3 regions of the Arthrobacter sp. TMS2-4 genome follow, and region 1 is predicted to be linked to each of the others. Evidence: riboswitches for the same ligand, from Rfam matches in the RefSeq annotation. Region 1 holds a riboswitch; each other region holds the start of a gene.
The links. A riboswitch is a leader RNA that binds a small molecule or an ion and turns the genes downstream of it on or off. The one in region 1 is predicted to bind cyclic di-GMP.

Region 1 (6,758 bases):
CCTCGGAGTCTTCGAACCCGGTGTGCAGGAGTACCTCGCCGAGCGCGGCATCCTCGGCACGTCGATCCTGTGGTTCGAGCAGGACGCTAACGGGCCCCTTCCCCCCGAGGCGTACCGCAAGGGCTGCCTGACCACCGTGACCGTGCACGACCTCCCGCCGAGCGCAGGGTACCTGGCGGGCGAGCACGTGGCGCTGCGCGAGAGGCTCGGGCTGCTCAGCCGGCCCGTCGAGGAGGAACAGGCCGAGGACCGCGCCGTCCAGGACAGGTTCCTGGATCTCCTCCGGGAGCGCCGGCTCCTCGCCGACGGGGCCGTCGGCGTCCCCGGGACAGTGGAGGCACTGCATGCCTTCATCGGTCAGACGCCGTCGCTTCTGCTCGGCGTGGCGCTCGCCGACGCCGTCGGGGAGCGCCGCACGCAGAACCAGCCGGGCACCCATGACGAGTACCCCAACTGGCGGATCCCCCTCGCCGACGCCGAGGGCAGGGCCGTCCTCGTCGAGGACCTCGCCGTGAACGGACGCTTCTCGTCGCTCGTGGCCTCGCTCGGCCTGCACGTCGACCCGGGAACGCCGGATGCGGCCCGGGAGGCCACGGAGGCCACGGAGGCCACGGAGGCCACGGAGGCCGCGGAGGCCGCGGAGGCCGCGGAGGCCGCGGGGGCCGCGGGGGCCGCGGGGGCCGCGGGGGCCGCGGGGGACACCGGGTCCACTGGATCCGCGGGAGCCACCCGATCCACCGGCTGAGCGCAAGAGGGCCCTTCCGGGGGCACCACGGCCGCGCCGCGTGATCGGATAGTGGCATGGACAGACTCGGAACATATGACGTCGTCGTCGTCGGCGGCGGGATCGCGGGGCTGAGCGCCGCGCTCGTGCTCGGGCGGGCACGGCGGCGCGTCCTCGTGATCGACGCCGGAACGCCCCGCAACGCGCCGGCCGACGCCGCGTACGGCTTCACCACCCGCGACGGCACCACTCCGGAGCACCTCCTGGGCCTGGGCCGGGCCGAACTGGAACCCTACGGCGTGCACTTCCTGGACGGCACGGTCCACGACGTGATCGACGGCGCGGAGGAGAGCGCGGACCTCTGGACCGTGACGACCACCGACGGCGCAACGGCGCGGGGACGGCACCTGATCCTCGCTTCGGGTCTCCGGGACGTCCTCCCGGAGGTCGACGGTGCGCGGGAGGCATGGGGCCGCGGCCTGCTGCAGTGTCCGTACTGCCACGGTTGGGAGGTCAGGGACGAGGCACTCGGCGTGATCGGGTCCACAGACACCTCGATCGCCCAGGCACTCCTGCTCGGACAGTGGTCGGCGGACGTGACCTACTTCCCACACCTCCTCGGTACCGTGCCGGAGGAGGACGCGCGCCGACTGCGAGCCCGGGGCGTGCGGGTCGTGGAAGGACCGGTCCGGGAATTCTTCCTGGGGGAGGCGCCCGACAGCGGCGGTCCGCGGGCGCTCCTCGGCGTGCACGTCGACGACGGTTCCGCCGACGGTCAGCGGGTGCCATGCGTGGCCGTGTTCTGCGAACCCGGGGCGGACGCGTCCTCACCTCTGGTGGCCTCGCTGGATTGCGAACTGCGTGAGGACGGCTGTATCGTCACGGACCACCTCGGCCGGGCATCGCGGGACCGGGTCTGGGCGGTCGGCAATGCGGCGGACCCGGCCGCGCATCTGATCACCGCCGCCGGGGATGCCTACCGGACGGCGGTCACTGTCAATGCCGTGCTGGTGCAGGAGGACTGCGAGGCGCTGCTGGACGCGGGGGAGACGGTCAGCAGGCGCGTCTGACCCCACGCGAGGCGGATACGACGGGGGCGGGCCACGACACCATGTCGGGGCCCGCCACCCTTGCGCTCGCTACTTCCCGAGATCCTTCCCGAGATCAGGGCGGGTCTCGCTGTCCTGGGCCTGGAACGGGGTGTCCTCGATGTCGCGGGGGTTTCCCCCGGCCGGCCCGGTGGTGGCCGTGGTCCCGGCACCGACCTTCGCCTTGCCGCCCTTGCCGGAAGCGGACTCGCCCTTCTTCAGGGCGCCCTTCAGGGTGTCCTGCACCTTCGGGGCCTTGGTCTTGATGGTGTCGGTGGTCGAGGAGACGGTGTCCTGAACCTTCGGGTTCTCCCACAGCTTCTGCGCCTTGCTCTTGAGCTGCTCGTAGCTCTCCCGGCCGGCCCGCGTCCCGAGGACGTACCCGGCTGCCATTCCTGCGGCGAAAACAAGCTTGTTCTTCATGGTGTTCTCCCTTCGTTGGACTATGTTCCTTCCGAATCTAGACCACGCGGTCGGCCTCCGGCGAGAGTAGTGTCTGCGGGCACCATGCTGTAGGAGCGCCGGGGTGCCGGTGGTGCTACCGGATGGAGCGTCGGTGCCGGGCGCTAGGTTGGCGATGGTGGCAACAGGACAGGGAGGCTCCATGCCCGAGGGGGACAGCGTGTTCCGCCTGGCGATCCGCCTGCGGGGATCCCTCGACGGGCGCACGCTGCGCCGCGGCGACCTCCGGGTGCCCGCGCATGCCGAGACGCCGCTGGACGGGATGCGCATCGCCGGGCACGTGACCCACGGCAAGCACCTGCTCACGCGGTTCGACGGCGGCCTGACCCTCCACACGCACCTGCTGATGCAGGGGTCATGGACGGTCACGACCCCCGGGAGAACGCTGCCGCGGAAGCTCCTGCCGGAGGCGCGGGTGATCCTCGCCGTGCGCGACGGCCCGACCGCGTACGGACTGGGCCTACCCGTCGTCGACCTGCTGGACACCCGGGCGGAGGGCGACGCCGTGGGGCACCTCGGCCCTGATCCGCTGCGGCAGGACTGGTCCGCGGACGAGGCGGTGCGCAGGCTGCGCCGCGACCCGGGGGAGCGCGTGGCAACGGCCCTGCTGGATCAGCGGAACGTCGCCGGGTTCGGGAATCTGTGGGCCAACGAGCTCTGCTTCCTGCGGGGCATCCACCCCGACACGGTGATGGCCGACGTGGACGTCCCGGCGCTGGTGGCCCTCGGTGCACGGTGCCTGCGGTTCTCGGCGACGCAGCAGGGAGCGCATCAGGTCACCACGGGGAACACCCGCCGGGGGGAGAAGCACTGGGTCGCCGGCCGCGCCGGCAGGCCGTGCCTCCGGTGCGGCACCATCGTGCGCGTCAGGGCGGAAGTGCCGAACGACCCGGGCCGGCGTCGCACCTGGTGGTGTCCCCGCTGCCAACCGGCGCCGCCGGACTGAGGCCGGGGCCCGACCTCCTGGTGCGCGCAGTCCTCAGCGCCGCGCGGCGAGGGCGGCTGCGAAGGCGTCGGCGGACGCTGCGGAGCTGTCGATGCGCCAGTCGGTTTCCTTGGCGATGTGGAACCAGACGAGCCCGACGACGTCCGGCTGCGCGGAGACGTACTCGAAGAGGGAGGAGATCCACTGGGGCTTGGACCCGCCGAGCTCCGACGACGCCGTCTCGGCGATCATGATCGGCGTGCCCGGGGCGAGCTGCCGGAGCTGCGCGATCCCGCCACCGAACAGTGCCTCGGGTTCCTGCCAGGAGCTCCATGACTGCGAGGTGCCCCAGTTGTAGCCGTCGAGCGCCGCGACGTCGACGTAGCCCGCGCCCGGGTAGAGCTGATCCAGGGGCGTCGATCCCCAGTAGGGGACGTTCGGGTTCCACACCCAGCTGATGTTGGTCGCGCCGGTGGAAGCGACGACGTCGTGCACGTGCCGGTAGGCGGCAACGTAATCGGCCGCCGTGTTGCCGTTGACGCCCGCAGCCCACGGGTACCAGTCACCGTTCATCTCGTGCGCGAAGCGCAGGTACACGGGCTGCCCCCAGCGTCCCAGGTCGGTGCCCCACTCGCGGAGGTAGGCGTCGAACTCGCCGGCGGCGATACGGTCGAGCGAGTAGGCGGGCTGCTCGGTGCCTCCGCCCCAGGTCCACGGCTCCCAGGTCAGCAGCGTCTCGGCGCCGCGGGCGCGCACGGCATCCAGCTCCGCGATCGGTGCGGGCTGGTTGAAGTCCTTGTAGGACAGCACGATGGAGGGCGCCTCGCCTGCGAGGGCAGCGACGGCGTCGAGCTCACCGCCGGCTGCGGGCCCCCCATTGGTGCCGACGCCGAAGCGGATCCCTTTGGTGACACCCGGTGCAGGCGCCGGGGCGAGGATGGTGTAGCCGGCGCTCGCAGTGGAGGCGCCCGCCGTCGCCGTGATGCTCACGGTGTCGGTCCCCGCCGGCACGATCGATACGGTGAAGGCGCCCTGCGGCGTCGTGGTCAGGGCCGCGCTCGCGGTCCCGGCCACAATGGTCCCCTTCGTCCTCTTGGGGAAGCCCGCGCCCGTCACCGTGACGGAGGCACCAGGTGTTCCGGAGTCGGAACTGACGGTGATCGTGGCCGCGGCCTGGGCCGGCGCCGGGCTCACCCCGAGCATCAGGACGGACAGCGCCACGAAGACCACGACGAGTCGCGCGGCGGTCGTCCGGGTCGCGGATGCTGTGAGACGGGGAACGGTGAGCATGATCGGCACCTCGGGGTTCGGTGGCCCGGCTGACCGCGAGGGTCCCGTGGCTTTGCGTCCCCGGCTCGCGCAGGGTTTGCCTTTGTCGCCGAGCGGTCGCCCGGGCGTCGTCGGTCCCCGCATTGTGGGGCCCATCCCATTGTGCCGTCGCACCCGCAGGACGGGGCAGGAATTCGCCGTACTGCGGCGAAGGATTCCGGCAGATCTTCCGCAGGGCGTGGTCGCACAGGCGTCGGGCGCAGCCGGAGGGACGTGACCGTGGCCTTGGGAAATCGTGTGGTGTGCACCACAATTGAGAGTGCGGCGGGCTGGAGGCTCCCGTCGCGGGTGTGTCGAGGGGGAAGTTTGAAGCAGAGACAGAAATTCACGGAGACGATCGCGGCGCAGGTGGCCGAGTTCCAGCCGACGTTCGACGCGCAGGTCGGTCCGGCGCTCGCGGAGGTCTTCGCGATGGAGCAGGAGGAGCTCCGCCGCGCAGCGCTTCCGGAAGGAATCGCCCGCGTGGGCGAGAAACTCCCCGAGGCCGTCGTGTACGACGACGGGGGGCATCCAGTGCCCCTGCGGGAGGTCCTCGGTGCGGCGGCCGCGATCATCGTCTTCTACCGCGGCGGGTGGTGTCCCTACTGCAGCATCGCCCTGCAGACCTATCAGCGGGAACTGAGCCCTCTTGCGGAGACGTTCGGGACGCGGCTCATCGCGATCAGCCCGCAGGCCCCGGAGATCGCGCGGAGCATGGCGAGCGAGAAGGGGCTGTATCTGCCGCTCTACTCGGATGCAGCGAACTCCCTCGCCTCACTGCTCGGGATCGTCACGACGCCGAGCCCCGAGTCGACGCTGGCGCGCATCGCCCTCGGCGTGGACGTCGCCGGGTCCAATCTGGGCCGGACCCCGACGATCCCCTTCCCCGCGGTGATCGTCGCCGACGCGACGGGCACCATCCGGTTCATCGACGTGCAGGTGGACTACACGAACCGCACGGAGACCAGCGACATCATCGATGCCCTCGTCGCCCTCTGAGGCGATACCGCCCTCCGGGACGATACCGGGCGACGACCGTGAGGCTCAGGCTTCCTTGACCTGGCTGTCGACGGCGTCCTCGAGTGCGTCGTCTCCGGCATCGGACGCCGGGGTGTCGCGGATCAGCTGTCGGCGATCGAGCTCCTCGCGGAGCTCGTGGTGCTGCCCATCGGTCTCCGGATCCACTTCACCGTCGCGGACGTACTGCACATCCCTCGACCGGTGGTTCCTGCTGTTCAGGATGTCCAGGTCGTCCCGATCGATCGACGTCAGATCCTCCGGGAACGCCTTCTCCGGATCCAGCCTGCTGTTATCACTCACGAAGTGCCTCATTCACGTGCCACGAACTCGGGAGCCCCGCTTCTAGAGGCGAGAACGACACTACCGTAATCGCCTCCTGGTTCCCGGTTTCCCCTGTCGCACGGCATCCCTGTCACACGGCGTCCCGGGAGCCCGGAGGCACGCTGAGCCGGATGTGTTCCGTACTCGAGCGTGCTCGAGATGGACAGGGCGACATCGCAGAAGTTTGCCGAGCGCCGCATCAGCCGCACCACCCGGGTCACGAATTGAAGTGCGTGGTCACCGGTTCCGCCTGCCCCACCGATGCGAGTATGCCGGCCGCGAGGTCCGCCACCTTCACGTTCCGGGTGGATGATGCCTGTCGGAGGATCGCGAAGGCCTCCTTCTGGGTGCACCTGTTCTGGGCCATGATCGCGCCGACCGCCGTGTCGATGGTGGTGCGGTTCACCATGGCGGCCTTGAGGTGCTGCGTGTCCTCGCTGAGCTTGGCGATCCGCACAGCCAGGCGGAGGGAGCGGGAGGCATCGCGTGCGAGGCCTTCGGCCACCGCGATGCCCGTCGCATCGAAGGCATCCGGGGAGGTGGAGTAGAAGTTCAGACCGGCGCTGGCGCCCTCGTCGAGGCGGATGGGTATGCCGAGGGCCGAGCGCAGGCCATGGGAGGCGATGGCGGTGCGGTATTCAGGGAAGCGTTCCTCGGTCAGGAAGTCCCGGATATATACGGTCTCACCCGTGCGGGCGGCCCGGAGGCAGGGGCCGTCGTCGAACCCGTATTGCACTTCGTCGACTTCACGGGCCTTGTCGCTGCTGCTGGCGACGGTGATCATCGATCGTGGGCGCAGGAGCGTCACGCCGCAGAACACCTCACCGTAGGCGCCGCTGAACGCCTCGGCGGCGATGGTCGCGAGGCCGGCGAGGAAGTCCTGGACGTCGTCGCTCTCCAGGACCATGTC
Region 2 (6,758 bases), on a different contig from region 1:
CTCTCCTAGGAAGTGCGGGTACAACAGGAGGATGACTCCGCGAGCGAGAACGTCCAGCAGGTCCTCGTGCCCGTCGCGGCGCTTCGTCGTCGCGCTGGTGGGTATCGACGGCGCGGGCAAGACGACGGCGGCCTCCGCGCTCGGCAGGATCCTGGCGACGACGACGCCCACCATGGTGCTCGCCAACCCGTCGGGGCGGCGCACCATGACGGCGTGGACCGCACGGCTCGGCCTCTCCGTCCCGTCACGGGTCCTGGACCTCCTGGAATCAGGGGTCCGCGTGGTCAATGTCCTCACCAACCACCTGCGCGCCCGCCGGTTCGACGGCGTCGTCATCCTGGACCGGAACCTGCACTGCCAGCAGGCGCTGCGCGCCACCCGCGGGCTGCAGCGCAGCCGGCTGCTGGACGCGCTGGCGCGATGGCTGCCCGCCCCGGACGTCGTCGTGTTCCTCGACGTCAGCCCGGAGGAGGCCTTCCGTCGGATCGCGGCGCGGGGGACCGATACCGAACGCCTCGACGACCTCCGGGCCTACCGCGACGGCTACCTCGGGCTGCCCGACGTCGCCGGCTTCCGGCGCGTGGATGCCGACGGGCCGCTGCCCGGGGTCCTCGAGGAGCTCGAAGAAGTCGTCGCGGGAAGTGCTCAGTACCGGAAACGCAGTGATCATGTCGGCAAACGGCATACTCCAGCGCAGTCTTTGCGCAAGAACTTTCTGCAGGTGCACGGCGCCCATCGGCCGTCGCTAGGCTGGGATGGTGCCCCTACCTTCGACTCCGTCAAGCCCTGACCAGTATCAGGGCCGTTATCCGGTGGACGGCGCGGCACCCCGCCGCGACGCCGCGCGGTTCCTCGAGGACCACGGGACGGCGGCGCCCCTCGTCGACTCCACCGTCCTCGCGGACATGGTGCGCGACTTCTCCGATCCCGCCGTCGTCTCCCGGTTCGTGCGTGACTTCTCCGCGACGCTCGAAGGCAAGGTCGATCGATTGAACCTGCGGATCGAGGCCGGTGACGCCGCAGGTGCCGAGGACGCCGTCCTCAGCGTGACGACGTCGGCCATGATGGTCGGAGCGGTCCGCCTCCACCATGCTGCGCGAGCAGTCCACCGGATGATCAGCTCCGACGACCTCGACGGCGCCCGGCGCGCGGTCGCCGTGCTGCGCGGGTGTGCGGCGGATACGCTCGGGGAACTGCGGGACGGCGACCCGGGAGGATCCTGAGCGGTCCCGGTCTAGTCCTTGCTCCGCGGCACCACCCGGAAACCCACGCCCCGCACCGTCGTGATGAGTTCGCCGCCGCCGTCGAAGCGGGCGAGCTTCTGGCGGAGATTTGCGATGTGCACCTCGATGGCCCGCTCATCCGTGCGACTGACGAAGTTGTAGCCACGGTAATCCGCACCCCGCGACACGCGGACCAGTTCCTCCTTCGTCCGGACGGAGCCGTTGCCCCGCATCAACTCGTACAGCAGGTTGAATTCCGTCTTGGTGAGCGGGAGTTCCACCCCGGCGCACCGGGCGATGCGCGCGTCTCCGTCCACGGTGATGCCGCCGTTCCGCAGGGTGTTGGCGGACTTCGCCGGGGCGGCGTGGTCCGGCGGGGTGGGCGTGGCAGGCACCACGGGCTGGACCGGAGGGTGGTGCGCGTTCTGCCCGATGCGTGGGCGGCGAAGCATGGCGTCGATCCGCGCCCGCAGCTCCCGGGGCCGGAACGGCTTCACGACGTAGTCGTCGGCTCCCGCCTGGAGCGCGGTGAGGATGTCCATCTCGTCGCTGTGACCGCTGAGCACGATCACGTAGCAGTCGGTCGTGCTGCGGATCCGCCGCAGGACCTCGTAGCCGTCGATGTCGGGGAGCCCGATGTCCAGGGTCACCACTATCGGATGCTGCTGGCGGATGACGTCGACGCCCTCGCGCCCGGTGGTCGCGCCGCTGACCGCGAAGCCGCCCTGCTCGAGAACGGCGCACACCAGGTTTCGGATGTCGAGGTCGTCCTCGATGACGACGGCGGCCCGGCGATCGCCCGGTGCGGGGCTGTTCATCGCGTGCTGTCCAGCGACAGCCCGGTGGGGCGCCCGGCGCCCGTCGGCGCGGGTATGGGAACGGTGGGGACGTGGCGTGTCCGAGGCATATTCCGTGGACCTGTTCTCTTCGGCGGCCCGGCTGACCTCGAGGGTCCCGTGGCTTTGCGTCCCCGGCTCGCACCGGGTTTGCCTTTGTCGACGAGCGGCTGCTCGCCCGATGATAGTAGCAACCCCGACCGACACCGTCGTGGACTCCCCGCGGCTATTCGCCGTCGGCGCGTTCCCCGATCCAGTCCGTCGCGGCATCCGAGAGGAACAGGCCGTCGGCCCCCCGCTCGCCCATCCACCAGGATTCCGAAGCCACCAGGCCGCCGGCGGCGCTGATCTCCGCGACCACTTCGGGCGTGAGCGCTTCGCCGTTGTGCGCAATGAGCCAGTCCCTGGTCTGCTGTGTGACGCTGTCCCACCAGTGTTCGAGATCCATGCCGACAGTATGGCACCGGGGCGTCCCTCGCCGGCGAACCCACGAGTAGATCCGTGGTCGGTGCGCCGCCGTCCATAGGGGGCGTGAGCACAGGACGCGCGTACGGTGGGCTGATGGCAGCCACCGAGTCCCGTCAGCAGCACATCGTCAGCACGCTCGTCGAGGCCCATCAGGACCTCATGGGCGTGGACCCCCTCGCCTTCCGGGCCCGGTTCCGGAAGATGGCAGCGGACCCGTATGCCTTCTACCGGGGCAGCGCGGCCCTGTTCTACACCGACATGGCACGGCTCGACGACGCCTGGGCGGACGAGCGCACCAGCCGGGTGTGGATCCACGGTGACCTGCACGCCGAGAACTTCGGCACCTACATGAGCAACGAGGGACGCCTCACCTTCGACGTCAACGACTTCGACGAGGCCTACGTGGGCCACTTCTCGTGGGACCTTCGCCGCTTCGTCGCCTCGCTCACGCTCCTGTGCTGGCAGAAGGCATTGCCGTCGCAGTCGGTACGCGACCTCTCGCGCATCTATCTGGAGGCCTACCTCGGTCGTGTCCGGGACTACGTGGACGACGAGCAGTCCACGTTCGCGTTCGGGCTCGACAATACGGACGGACCCGTCTACCAGGTGCTGCAGCAGGCCCGGGCGGCACGCCGGACGCGGCTGCTCGACGCGCTCACGCGCATCGAGGACTACGAGCGCCACTTCCGTGACGACGGCTCGATCCGCGTGCTCCCCGACGACGAGTACCGGGAGGTCGCGGACGCGTTCGACCGATACCTCTCCACCATCCCGGACAGCGAGCGGTCCCTGCGGCGCGTGTTCTACCGGGTGAAGGGCATCGTGGGCAAGAAGGGATTCGGGATCGGCAGCGCCGGCCTGCCGACCTACAACGTGCTCATCGAGGGCTTCGACGAGGCACAGGAGAACGACATCATCCTCACCATGAAGCAGTCGAACATCGCCGCGCCCAGCCGGATCGTCGACGACGAGCGCGTCCGCGGCTACTTCGTGGACGACGGGCACCGCGCCGTCATCAGCCAGCGGTCCCTGCAGACCCACACCGACCCGTTCCTCGGCTACACGACGATCCGTGGGATCTCCTTCGTCGTGTCGGAGCTCTCCCCCTACAAGCGCGATCTCTCCTGGGAGGACCTGACGGAGCCGGAGCAGATGATGCCGGTGCTCGAGGCGCTCGGGCAGGCCACGGCGAAGATCCACTGCTCCACCGACGAGGACAGCGACCACGACCTCGTGCCCTTCCGGACGGAGACCGCCATCCTGGCCGCGGTGGACCGGTCACACGAGAATTTCGTCGACGACATCGTCGGATTCGGGGAGGCGTATGCGGAGACTGTGCGCACGGACCACGCGCTCTTCGTCGACGCCTTCCGGGAAGGGCTCATCTCCGCGGTGCCGGCCGACTGACCAGCAGGAGTTGAGCCACGTCGACTCAAGTCCATTTTGTTCTCCGGAGGCGCGCCCGTATAGTTGAGTGCAGAACGCTCAATCTACGCGCCCGGCGGATGAGCGCCTCGCAAATCCCGGGCAGTCGAAAGGAATTTGCATGTCACGTGCAGTAGGTATTGACCTCGGAACCACCAACTCGGTCGTCTCGGTTCTCGAAGGTGGCGAGCCCACCGTCATCGCGAACGCCGAAGGCGCCCGCACCACGCCGTCGATCGTCGCATTCTCCAAGTCCGGCGAAGTCCTGGTCGGCGAGATCGCCAAGCGCCAGGCCGTCAACAACATCGACCGCACCATCGCGTCGGTCAAGCGCCACATGGGCACCCAGTGGGATGTCGCCATCGACGACAAGAAGTACACGCCGCAGGAGATCTCCGCGCGTATCCTCCAGAAGCTCAAGACCGACGCCGAGAGCTACCTCGGCGAGAAGGTCACCGACGCCGTGATCACGGTGCCCGCTTACTTCAACGACGCCGAGCGCCAGGCCACCAAGGAGGCCGGCGAGGTCGCAGGACTGAAGGTGCTGCGCATCGTCAACGAGCCCACGGCCGCAGCCCTCGCGTACGGCCTCGACAAGGGCAAGGAAGACGAGCTGATCCTCGTGTTCGACCTCGGCGGCGGAACGTTCGACGTCTCCCTGCTGGAGGTCGGCAAGGACGAGGACGCCTTCTCCACCATCCAGGTCCGCTCGACCTCCGGTGACAACCGCCTCGGTGGCGACGACTGGGACCAGCGCGTCGTGGACTACCTCCTCTCGCAGGCCAAGGCCAAGGGCGCCGATCTGTCCAAGGACAAGATCGCGCTGCAGAGGCTCAAGGAAGCCGCCGAGCAGGCTAAGAAGGAGCTGTCCTCGGCGACCTCCACCAACATCTCCCTGCAGTACCTCTCCGTGACGCCGGACGGACCCGTCCACCTCGACGAGCACCTCTCCCGCGCCAAGTTCCAGGACCTCACCAAGGATCTGCTGGACCGCACGAAGAAGCCGTTCCACGACGTCATCACCGAAGCCGGTATCAAGGTGGCCGACATCGACCACATCGTCCTCGTCGGCGGTTCCACCCGCATGCCCGCGGTCAGCGAGCTCGTCAAGGAACTCGCCGGCGGCAAGGAGCCCAACAAGGGCGTCAACCCGGACGAGGTCGTGGCCGTCGGTGCCGCACTGCAGGCCGGTGTGCTGAAGGGCGAGCGCAAGGACGTCCTCCTCATCGACGTCACCCCGCTGTCCCTCGGTATCGAGACCAAGGGCGGCATGATGACCAAGCTCATCGAGCGCAACACGGCCATCCCCACCAAGCGCAGCGAGACCTTCACCACGGCGGACGACAACCAGCCGTCCGTGGCCATCCAGGTGTTCCAGGGCGAGCGCGAGTTCACCCGCGACAACAAGCCGCTGGGCACGTTCGAGCTGACCGGCATCGCGCCGGCGCCGCGCGGCGTCCCGCAGGTCGAGGTCACCTTCGACATCGACGCCAACGGCATCGTGCACGTGTCCGCCAAGGACAAGGGCACCGGCACCGAGCAGTCGATGACCATCACCGGTGGTTCCTCCCTCTCCAAGGAGGACATCGACCGCATGGTGCGGGAGGCCGAGGAGCACGCCGCCGAGGACAAGCAGCGCCGCGAGGCCGCCGACGTCCGCAACGGTGCCGAGCAGCTCGCCTACTCGGTGGACAAGCTGATCGCCGACAACGCGGACAAGCTGCCGGAAGAGGTCAGGACCGAGGTCCAGGCCGACGTCGACGCCCTCAAGAAGGCTCTCGAGACGCAGGACAACGACGACGAGGTGAAGGTGGCTTACGAGAAGCTGCAGGCGTCGCAGTCCAAGCTCGGTGAAGCGATCTACGCCTCGGCCCAGCAGGACGCCGGCCAGCCCGGTGCCGCCCCCGCCGACGACCAGCCGGCCTCCGCGGGCACCGACGAGGACATCGTCGACGCCGAAGTGGTCGACGAAGACACCAGCGAGAAGAAGTAACATGCCGCACCACGGAAATGAAGAAGAGCACCAGTCAGAGCCGGTGAACCCGTCCGACAGCCGGAACATCGACCCTGAGACAGGCGACGTCCGTGGGCAGCAGCAGGATGCCGGCGAGCCGGTCGCGGAGGAATCCGCGGCCGGTGCGCAGGACACGCCCGTAGCCGACGCCTCCGAGGGGGATGCACTGGCCCAGGCCGAGGCCATCCTGAACGAGGCCGGCGCCGAGGGCGAGACCAACCCGGCGGTGGACGTCGTCGCGGAACTCCGCACCGACCTGCTCCGCCTGCAGGCGGAGTACGTCAACTACCGGCGTCGGGTGGAGCGTGACCGGGACGTCGCCCGCGACCAGGCGGTCATCGGCGTCCTCAACTCGCTGATGCCCGTCCTCGACGACATCGACGCCGCGCGCCAGCACGGCGATCTCGCGGAGGGCCCGTTCGCGGCCATCGCGGGAAAGCTCGAGAACGTCCTGAAGGCGTACGAACTGGCCCGCATCGACGAAGTGGGTGTCGTGTTCGACCCGAACATCCACGAGGCACTCATGCAGCAGCCGAGCGCCGAGGTCCAGGCCGACAGCGTCAGCCAGATCCTCCGTGCGGGCTACCGCAAGGGCGAGCGCGTCCTCCGTGCCGCCCAGGTGATCGTGGCAGTGCCGGAGTAGTTGTACCCGCCGGGTGGGATGGTCTTCCCGGGCCAACGAAATTCCTGCGCTCGCAGAGCTCGCGAAGGAATATTAAAGGCCCTACGGAAGACCACCCCACCCGGTTCTCCCCGATGTGGCGGATACAGGAAGCTGTACCCCGACGCTTC
Region 3 (6,758 bases), on a different contig from region 1:
TCCCTCAATTAAGACCCTACGGCGGATGGGAAGAGGTGGCATTACCCGTCTTTGCTCCGGCTGCTACTTGGAATCGAGGGCCTGATACTCGCGTCTTGTGGTCGTGATCTGCCGGCCGGGGTGCATCAACCCGCGATGCGCCCTGTGCTGCGGGAGTGCTTCGTCAGGGGGGTATACCCGGTCTTGGTCCCTGTGGCCTGGACATGGAGGGTGACGTTGCGATCCGCGCTGGTCGGTGTGTAGGTCCGGCTGCGTGCTCCAGCGATCGGGGTGCCCGAGCGGTACCACTGGAAGGTGACGACCGCGCCCGGTGACCATGTGCCGGGGTCGGCGGTCAGGGGCTGACCGACCCGGCCGCTTCCCGTGATCGTGGGCTTCGATCCGGTCAGGGTTCCCCGCGACACCGTCGGACCCGGCCGCGAGGTGCGGGAGGCGGGCGCGTACCCGTTCCTGGTCCCGGACACGACCACCGTCATGCGTGCGCCGAGATCCCGTGCGGTCAGGGCGTGGCGGGCGGTGGTCGCTCCGGGAATGGCGACGCCGTCCCGATGCCATGCGTACTTCAGGGCTGTGCCCGCAGTCCACGGGCCGGGGGTGGCTGTGAGGACGTGCCCCACCCTGGCGATGCCCGCGACCGAGGGAACGGAACTCTGCAACGGCGTGAGGGGTACCGGCGCGGGCGACGTCGGACTCGGGGACGGCTCAGGCGACGTCGGACTCGGGGACGGCACAGGCGACGTCGGACTCGGGGACGGCACAGGCGACGTCGGACTCGGGGACGGCACAGGCGACGTCGGACTCGGGGACGGCACAGGCGACGTCGGACTCGGGGACGGCGCAGGCGACGTCGTGAGAAGCGGCTTCAGGGCCAGCGTCTTCGCGGTCTCCTCGGTGCGCCAGTCGTCCTTGACGAGGCCCCCGGTGTCGCCGCTGTTGGGGTTGAAAGACCAGTAGGAATAGCTCATCCCCGTCCGGCCCAGGTACGCGACCATCTGGTCCAGCCACTGCCGGTCCGAATCCGTCTCGAGCTTCGTGCCGAACTCGCCGAGCAGGACCGGCGCGATCCCCTCCCGGGCGATGTAGCCCCAGTTCCGGTCCCACAGCGCCGGCAGGTTCTCCGGGTAGGTCGGGTCCGAGAACCACTGCTGGTGGTGGACGGACGCGGGGTAGTCGTGCGGGGAGTACACGACGCGGTGGTCCCGTTCCAGGGTGACGGGATTCGCGGCGACTCCCCGGAGCCCGCTCCCCCACCAGGTGGCGGTGCCGTCCGCCTCGTTCTCGATGCCCTCGACGATGACGAGCAGGTTGGGGTTCGCGGACAGGACGGCGTTCCCCGCACGTGTGGCGGCGGCCTTCCAGTCCCTCGCCGGATCCCCGCACGCCCAGCACGCCGCTCCGCGCGGCTCGTTGTGCAGATCCGCCCCGATCACGACGGGGTTGTCCTTGTACCGGGCCGCGAGCATCTTCCAGTCCGCGATCCACTGGTCCTCGGTGATGGCCGGGGTGTGCCAGAGCTCGGACTGCGCCTTCGACTCCGGGCGGTGCCGGTCGAGGATGACGTTCAGCCCGGCCGCACCGGCGGCATCGACCACCGAGTCCATCACCTGGAGCGGCGTGCGGCCCTCGAGCGAGGGGTTGAGCGAATAGTCGACGGAGGTGCTCGTGCCCCGGGTGATGCACTGGTTCGAGTAGGGCAGCCGGATGGTGTTGAAGCCCATGCTCCTGATCTGCCGGAGGCCGTCTTCGAGGTTGATGCTCCACAGTCCGTGCGGGGCGCACTCCGGGGTCTCCAGGCCGAACCAGCTGACGGACTTGATGACGAAGGGCTTGTCCGCCGCGTCACGGATGGTGCCGCCGTCGGTGTGGAGCCAGCCCGACGTCGTGGGCTGGACCTGGGTTGCACGCTCGACGCCTATCCCTCCCGGCTGGACCGCACACCCGCTCGCCACGACGAGCACGGCGGCAGCCAGGGCTGTTCGGCGCAGGAACGCCTGTCGGATCCCGGCCCGCCGCGATCGGACGGAGGGCAGGCGGAGTGTTCGGAGCAGTGAGTGCATGGCGAGGACCTTCGTGTTCGGCGGCCCGGCTGACCTCGTGGGCCCCGTGGCTTTGCGTCCCCGGCTCGCACCGGGTTTGCCTTTGTCGGCGACCACCTACCCGCTGCGGGCGTTCTCGGTCCCAGCAGGGTGGACGGTCTCGGGGACCATTCTTCCCGGGCAACCGCGTCCTTCGGCGTCCGCATGCCCCTGCGTCCCTACAGGAAATCCCCAAGAAAGACCCAAGCCGGGCGGTCTTCCGCCCCGGGAGCCGCGGAGGCCTCCTTCCGGCCCGGGCGTTCGGTCAGTCCCAGCTGCCGTAGACGGCTTCGGTGTTCGCCGTCAGCCGTGCGCACAGGCCGTCGAGGCCGGTGTCGAGAATCCCCGCCATGGCGCGCACCGTGTACGGCACGGCGTAGGAGGCGTTCGGCCGGCCGCGATACGGGTGCGGGGTGAGGAAGGGGGCGTCCGTCTCCGTCAGCACGAGTGCCGGATCGGCCACGAGGAGGGCCTCGCGCAGGTTCGCGGCGTTCTTGAAGGTCACAGTGCCCGCAAAGGACATGTACCAGCCGTGCTCGTTGCAGGTGCGCGCGAGGTCGGCGTCGCCCGAGAAGCAGTGCAGCACCACGCGGTCCGGCGCGGTGTCGGAGAGCAGCGTCGCCACGACGTCGTCGTGCGCCTCCCGGTCGTGGATCTGCAGAGCCCTGCCCAGCCGGCGGGCGATGTCGATGTGGCTGCGGAAGGACGCCAGCTGGCTGTCCCGGCCGTCCTCCCCGGTGCGGAAGTAGTCCAGACCCGTCTCGCCGAGCGCGCGGATCCGCGGCCCGGCGGCGAGCTGCTCGATTTCCGAGAGGGCGTCGTCGAGCGTTCCCGCCGCGGCCAGCAAGGGGGCCTCGTTGGGGTGCAGGGCGACCGCCCCGAGGAGCCGTGCGTCCTGTTCGACGACGGCGGCGGTGAAGCGCGAGGACGCCAGGTCCGTGCCCACCTGGACCGCGCCCCGGACACCGGCGGCCCCGGCTGCGTCGAGGGCGTCGCCGATCGACACCTCGACGGCCCCCTCACGGAAGTCGAAGTGCGTGTGGTTGTCGATCACGGGCACGGGCAGCGGCTCCGGCAGCGGCAGGTACGCGCCCTTCCGCCGTCGTCGGGCCGCCGTGGCGTCCTCTCCGGCGCCGGCGTCCTCCGGATCGCGGTAGGCGGGCGGTGTCTCCCCGATCGCGTAGGGGTGACGGACGGGCAGCGCGCTGGTACACATGATCCACAGCCTAGTTGCGGTACGGAACCAATCGCCCGGGAAGCAAGTTGAGCTAGTAACCTGTTGAATCATTCAGCTCGGTCCGACCTGCCCAGCGTTGGAACGGCCGCAGCCGGTCCCTGCGTGTCGAGCGATCCCGGCCCTCCGGCACCGCTCGGCACGGCAGCCGCACGCGTGGAGGATACCCATGGACGTCCAGCACAATATCGCCGAGGTGGCTGCGGACCCACGGCTCGCCCCGGACCCCGACGCCGCCTTCCACGACGTCGCCACGCGCATCCTCGACTCCATCCAGACGGTGATCGACGGCAAGCCCGAGGCTGCGCGCCTGGCCCTCACGGTCCTCCTGGCCCAGGGACACCTGCTGCTAGAGGACGTGCCGGGGGTCGGGAAGACCCTGCTCGCGAAGACCCTCGCCCGGACGATCGACTGCAGCGTGAACCGCATCCAGTTCACCCCGGACCTGCTGCCGTCGGACGTCACGGGGGTCTCCATCTTCAACCAAGACACGCGGCGGTTCGAGTTCCGGCCCGGCCCGGTCTTCGCGAACATCGTCATCGGTGACGAGATCAACCGGGCCTCCGCCAAGACGCAGTCGTCCCTGCTCGAGTGCATGGAGGAGCACCAGGTGACCGTGGACGGGCACACCCACCCGCTCGGTGCCCCGTTCATGGTGGTCGCTACGCAGAACCCGATCGAGATGGAGGGCACCTACCCCCTCCCCGAAGCTCAGCGCGACCGCTTCATGGCCCGGATCTCGATGGGCTACCCGGATGCCCGCGCGGAAGCGGACATGCTGGAGACCCACCAGTCCGTGTCACCGCTCGCGGCCATCCGTCCGGTCGCCGGCGTGGAGGACATCACCGGGATGATGCGGCAGGTCCGCGCGGTGTACGTCTCGCCGGCCGTGAAGGACTACACGGTGGCCATCGGCCGCGCCACCCGGGACCACCCGCGCCTGAGGCTCGGCGCGAGCCCGCGGTCGCTGCTGCAGTTGCTGCGGGCCGCGAAGGCCGGCGCGGTCCTGGAGGGCCGCGACTTCGTGCTCCCCGACGACATCGCGGCGATCGCCGACGCCGTGCTCGCGCACCGCCTGCTGCTCGACCGCAAGGCCACGAGCACCGGGGAGACGGCGTCGAGCATCGTCGCGGACGTGCTCTCCCGCGTCCCCGTGATCCGGGAGGCGCCCCGGCGATGATCCCCTCCCGTCCCGGCACCCCCACCTCCTAGCGTCCGGCGGCCCGCATGAACCTCATCGAGAAGCTTCCCTCGGGCATCCTCACTGCCCGCGGCTGGGGGTTCGTCCTCAGCGCCGTGGTCGCGCTGCTCTCCGCGCAGGTCCTCGGCCGCAGGGACCTCCTCTACGTGGGTGTCCTGCTGCTCGCCCTGCCGCTGGCGTCCGTCGTCGTCCTCAGGCTGGTCAAACCGCGTTTCACGGTGACGCGCGGGTTCCAGCCGCAGACCATGGAGACCGGCTCCACGACCACCGTCACCCTCGCCCTCACCGCGAGCGTCCCCGGCGGGGCGAGCATCGGCATGGAGGAGCAACTCCCCCCGCGGTTCGGGCAGGCGCCGCACTTCAGCTACCCCTCGCGCAACCCCACCCGCGAGGGCGTGTCCCTGTACGAGTACCGCATCCGCTCCACCTCACGCGGCGTCTACGAGATCGGACCCGTCACGGCGGAGTTCACGGACCCGTTCGGTCTCGGGAAGTCCCGCCGAGTCCTCGGGACCGCGGACCCGCTGGTGGTCACCCCGGCGCCGGTGGAACTGCTCGCCTCCGCCCTCGCCGGGTCCCGCGGCAACGACGGCATGGCCGCGACTCGACGCCAGGCCAACCCGAGCGACGACGACGTCATGACGCGCGAGTACCGGCACGGCGACTCCCTGCGGCGCGTGCACTGGGCCGCGACGGCACGCCACAGCGAACTCATGGTGCGCCAGGAGGAATCGGTCACCACGCCGCACGCCACCCTGCTGCTCGACCAGCGCCACCACAGCTTCAGCACCGGTTTCAGCGCGGTCTTCGGTCGTGACGCGGCCGCCGACAGCGTGCTGTCGACGTCGCCGACCTTCGAGTGGGCGGTCACGGCCGCTATGTCGATCAGCGCGCATCTGCTCGAACGCAACTACGCGCTGCGCTTCCTCGACCAGCAGGGGTCCCCCGCCCTCCTGCACTCACCCTCCGCGCCGTTCCCCGCCGAGGAGGAGCACCACGGCCGGGGCGCTGTCGAGGGCATCGCCGAGGGGCTCGCGGCGCTCGAGCTCGCACCCGAGACCGGCCACCGCCTGCAGGCCCACGTCGACCACTCGGGCAGCACCGCCGTGCGGGCCGGCGAGGCTGCGCGCAGCGCGGTGCGCCGCATCCGCCGGACGGCGGCCGAGGCGCCGCAGAAGACCCAGCACGGCAGGACCCTCCACGCGGCCTTCGGGGATGACCTGATGGACCGGCTCGCCACGAACCGGCACCGCGGGCCGCTCATCGCCGTCCTCGGCGTCGTCACCGCGGACGAGGCGAGAGCGCTGGCCTCGGCCTCCGACTACGGGTCGCCGGCCTACGCCATCCTCGCCACCGACCGTCCCGCCGACGCGCAGCCGCAGCTCGACATCCTGAGGGAGGCGGGCTGGCATGCCACCGCGGCCTCGCCCTCGGCCACGCTGCCCGTCGTCTGGGCGGGCCTCGAACACGCCGTCGGCCGGACGCCGACGCACGCCTCCGCGGCCGGTTCGACGCCGGGCACGCGTTCCTCCTACCACCCCTTCCCCGGGAGGCGGACATGACCTCCACTCTTTCGCGCCCCGCGACCGCGTCCGCGCCGGCTCCCCCGGTGCCGCGGCCGGCGCCTCCGGCCGACCCCTGGCACTGGGCCGTCACGGGAACCGTGCTGCTGGCCGTGCTCGCGGCCTCCGGCAGCCTCAACGGCGTCGTGGAGCCGTGGACCTGGCTGCTCCCCGTGCTCCAGACGATCGTCCCCGTTCTCCTTGCCATGGCCCTGACCCGGACCCTGCGGCTGAACGGCGTCCTCACGGCACTCCTCGGCGTACTCACGCTCTGCGGCGCCCTCACGGTCCGCTTCTTCCCGCGGCAGAGCATCCTCGGCGTCGTCCCCGGCCCGGGAACCCCGTTCGAGCTGCAGCGCCTCCTCGCACAGGCGGAGGAGACGGTGGTCTCCCAGGTGGCGCCCGTCCTGCCGGGAGCCGGCCTCGTCCTGGTGCTGTGCGCCGCCCTGGGGCTCCTCGCCATCATCATCGACCTCCTCTCGACGACCCTCCGCATGCCGGCGGCCAGCGGCCTCGGGCTCTTCGCGATCCTCGTGACGCCCGCCGTCGTGAAGCCCGACGGCGTGGGGATGCCCGCCTTCGTGGCCACCGTCCTCGCGTTCCTGCTGCTCCTGGCCGTCGCGCAGCGGCGGGAGGACCGCCTCGCCTCGGGCGGCGCGCGTGCCTCCGCCGGCTTCGCGGGCCGG

Region 2: another riboswitch for cyclic di-GMP. It lies ahead of ACX80F_RS13320 (response regulator transcription factor); the one in region 1 lies ahead of ACX80F_RS14100 (glycoside hydrolase family 26 protein).
Region 3: another riboswitch for cyclic di-GMP. It lies ahead of ACX80F_RS04375 (cellulase family glycosylhydrolase); the one in region 1 lies ahead of ACX80F_RS14100 (glycoside hydrolase family 26 protein).

Annotation. Positions count from the first base shown of each region.
Region 1 is NZ_JBTNDI010000012.1:77,493-84,250, reverse strand. It holds gene malQ (4-alpha-glucanotransferase) at 1-745, shown strand, start outside; gene ACX80F_RS14115 (NAD(P)/FAD-dependent oxidoreductase) at 802-1,794, shown strand; gene ACX80F_RS14110 (YtxH domain-containing protein) at 1,864-2,235, opposite strand; gene ACX80F_RS14105 (DNA-formamidopyrimidine glycosylase family protein) at 2,417-3,220, shown strand; gene ACX80F_RS14100 (glycoside hydrolase family 26 protein) at 3,254-4,489, opposite strand; cyclic di-GMP riboswitch class I at 4,506-4,580, opposite strand; gene ACX80F_RS14095 (peroxiredoxin-like family protein) at 4,835-5,506, shown strand; gene ACX80F_RS14090 (hypothetical protein) at 5,552-5,827, opposite strand; gene ACX80F_RS14085 (ANTAR domain-containing protein) at 6,066-6,758, opposite strand, start outside.
Region 2 is NZ_JBTNDI010000011.1:15,016-21,773, forward strand. It holds gene ACX80F_RS13310 (AAA family ATPase) at 32-790, shown strand; gene ACX80F_RS13315 (hypothetical protein) at 813-1,223, shown strand; gene ACX80F_RS13320 (response regulator transcription factor) at 1,235-2,041, opposite strand; cyclic di-GMP riboswitch class I at 2,150-2,224, opposite strand; gene ACX80F_RS13325 (hypothetical protein) at 2,286-2,507, opposite strand; gene ACX80F_RS13330 (DUF2252 domain-containing protein) at 2,621-3,934, shown strand; gene dnaK (molecular chaperone DnaK) at 4,074-5,945, shown strand; gene ACX80F_RS13340 (nucleotide exchange factor GrpE) at 5,947-6,609, shown strand.
Region 3 is NZ_JBTNDI010000002.1:241,831-248,588, reverse strand. It holds gene ACX80F_RS04375 (cellulase family glycosylhydrolase) at 126-2,057, opposite strand; cyclic di-GMP riboswitch class I at 2,074-2,148, opposite strand; gene ACX80F_RS04370 (TatD family hydrolase) at 2,341-3,291, opposite strand; gene ACX80F_RS04365 (AAA family ATPase) at 3,479-4,489, shown strand; gene ACX80F_RS04360 (DUF58 domain-containing protein) at 4,537-6,072, shown strand; gene ACX80F_RS04355 (DUF3488 and transglutaminase-like domain-containing protein) at 6,069-6,758, shown strand, end outside.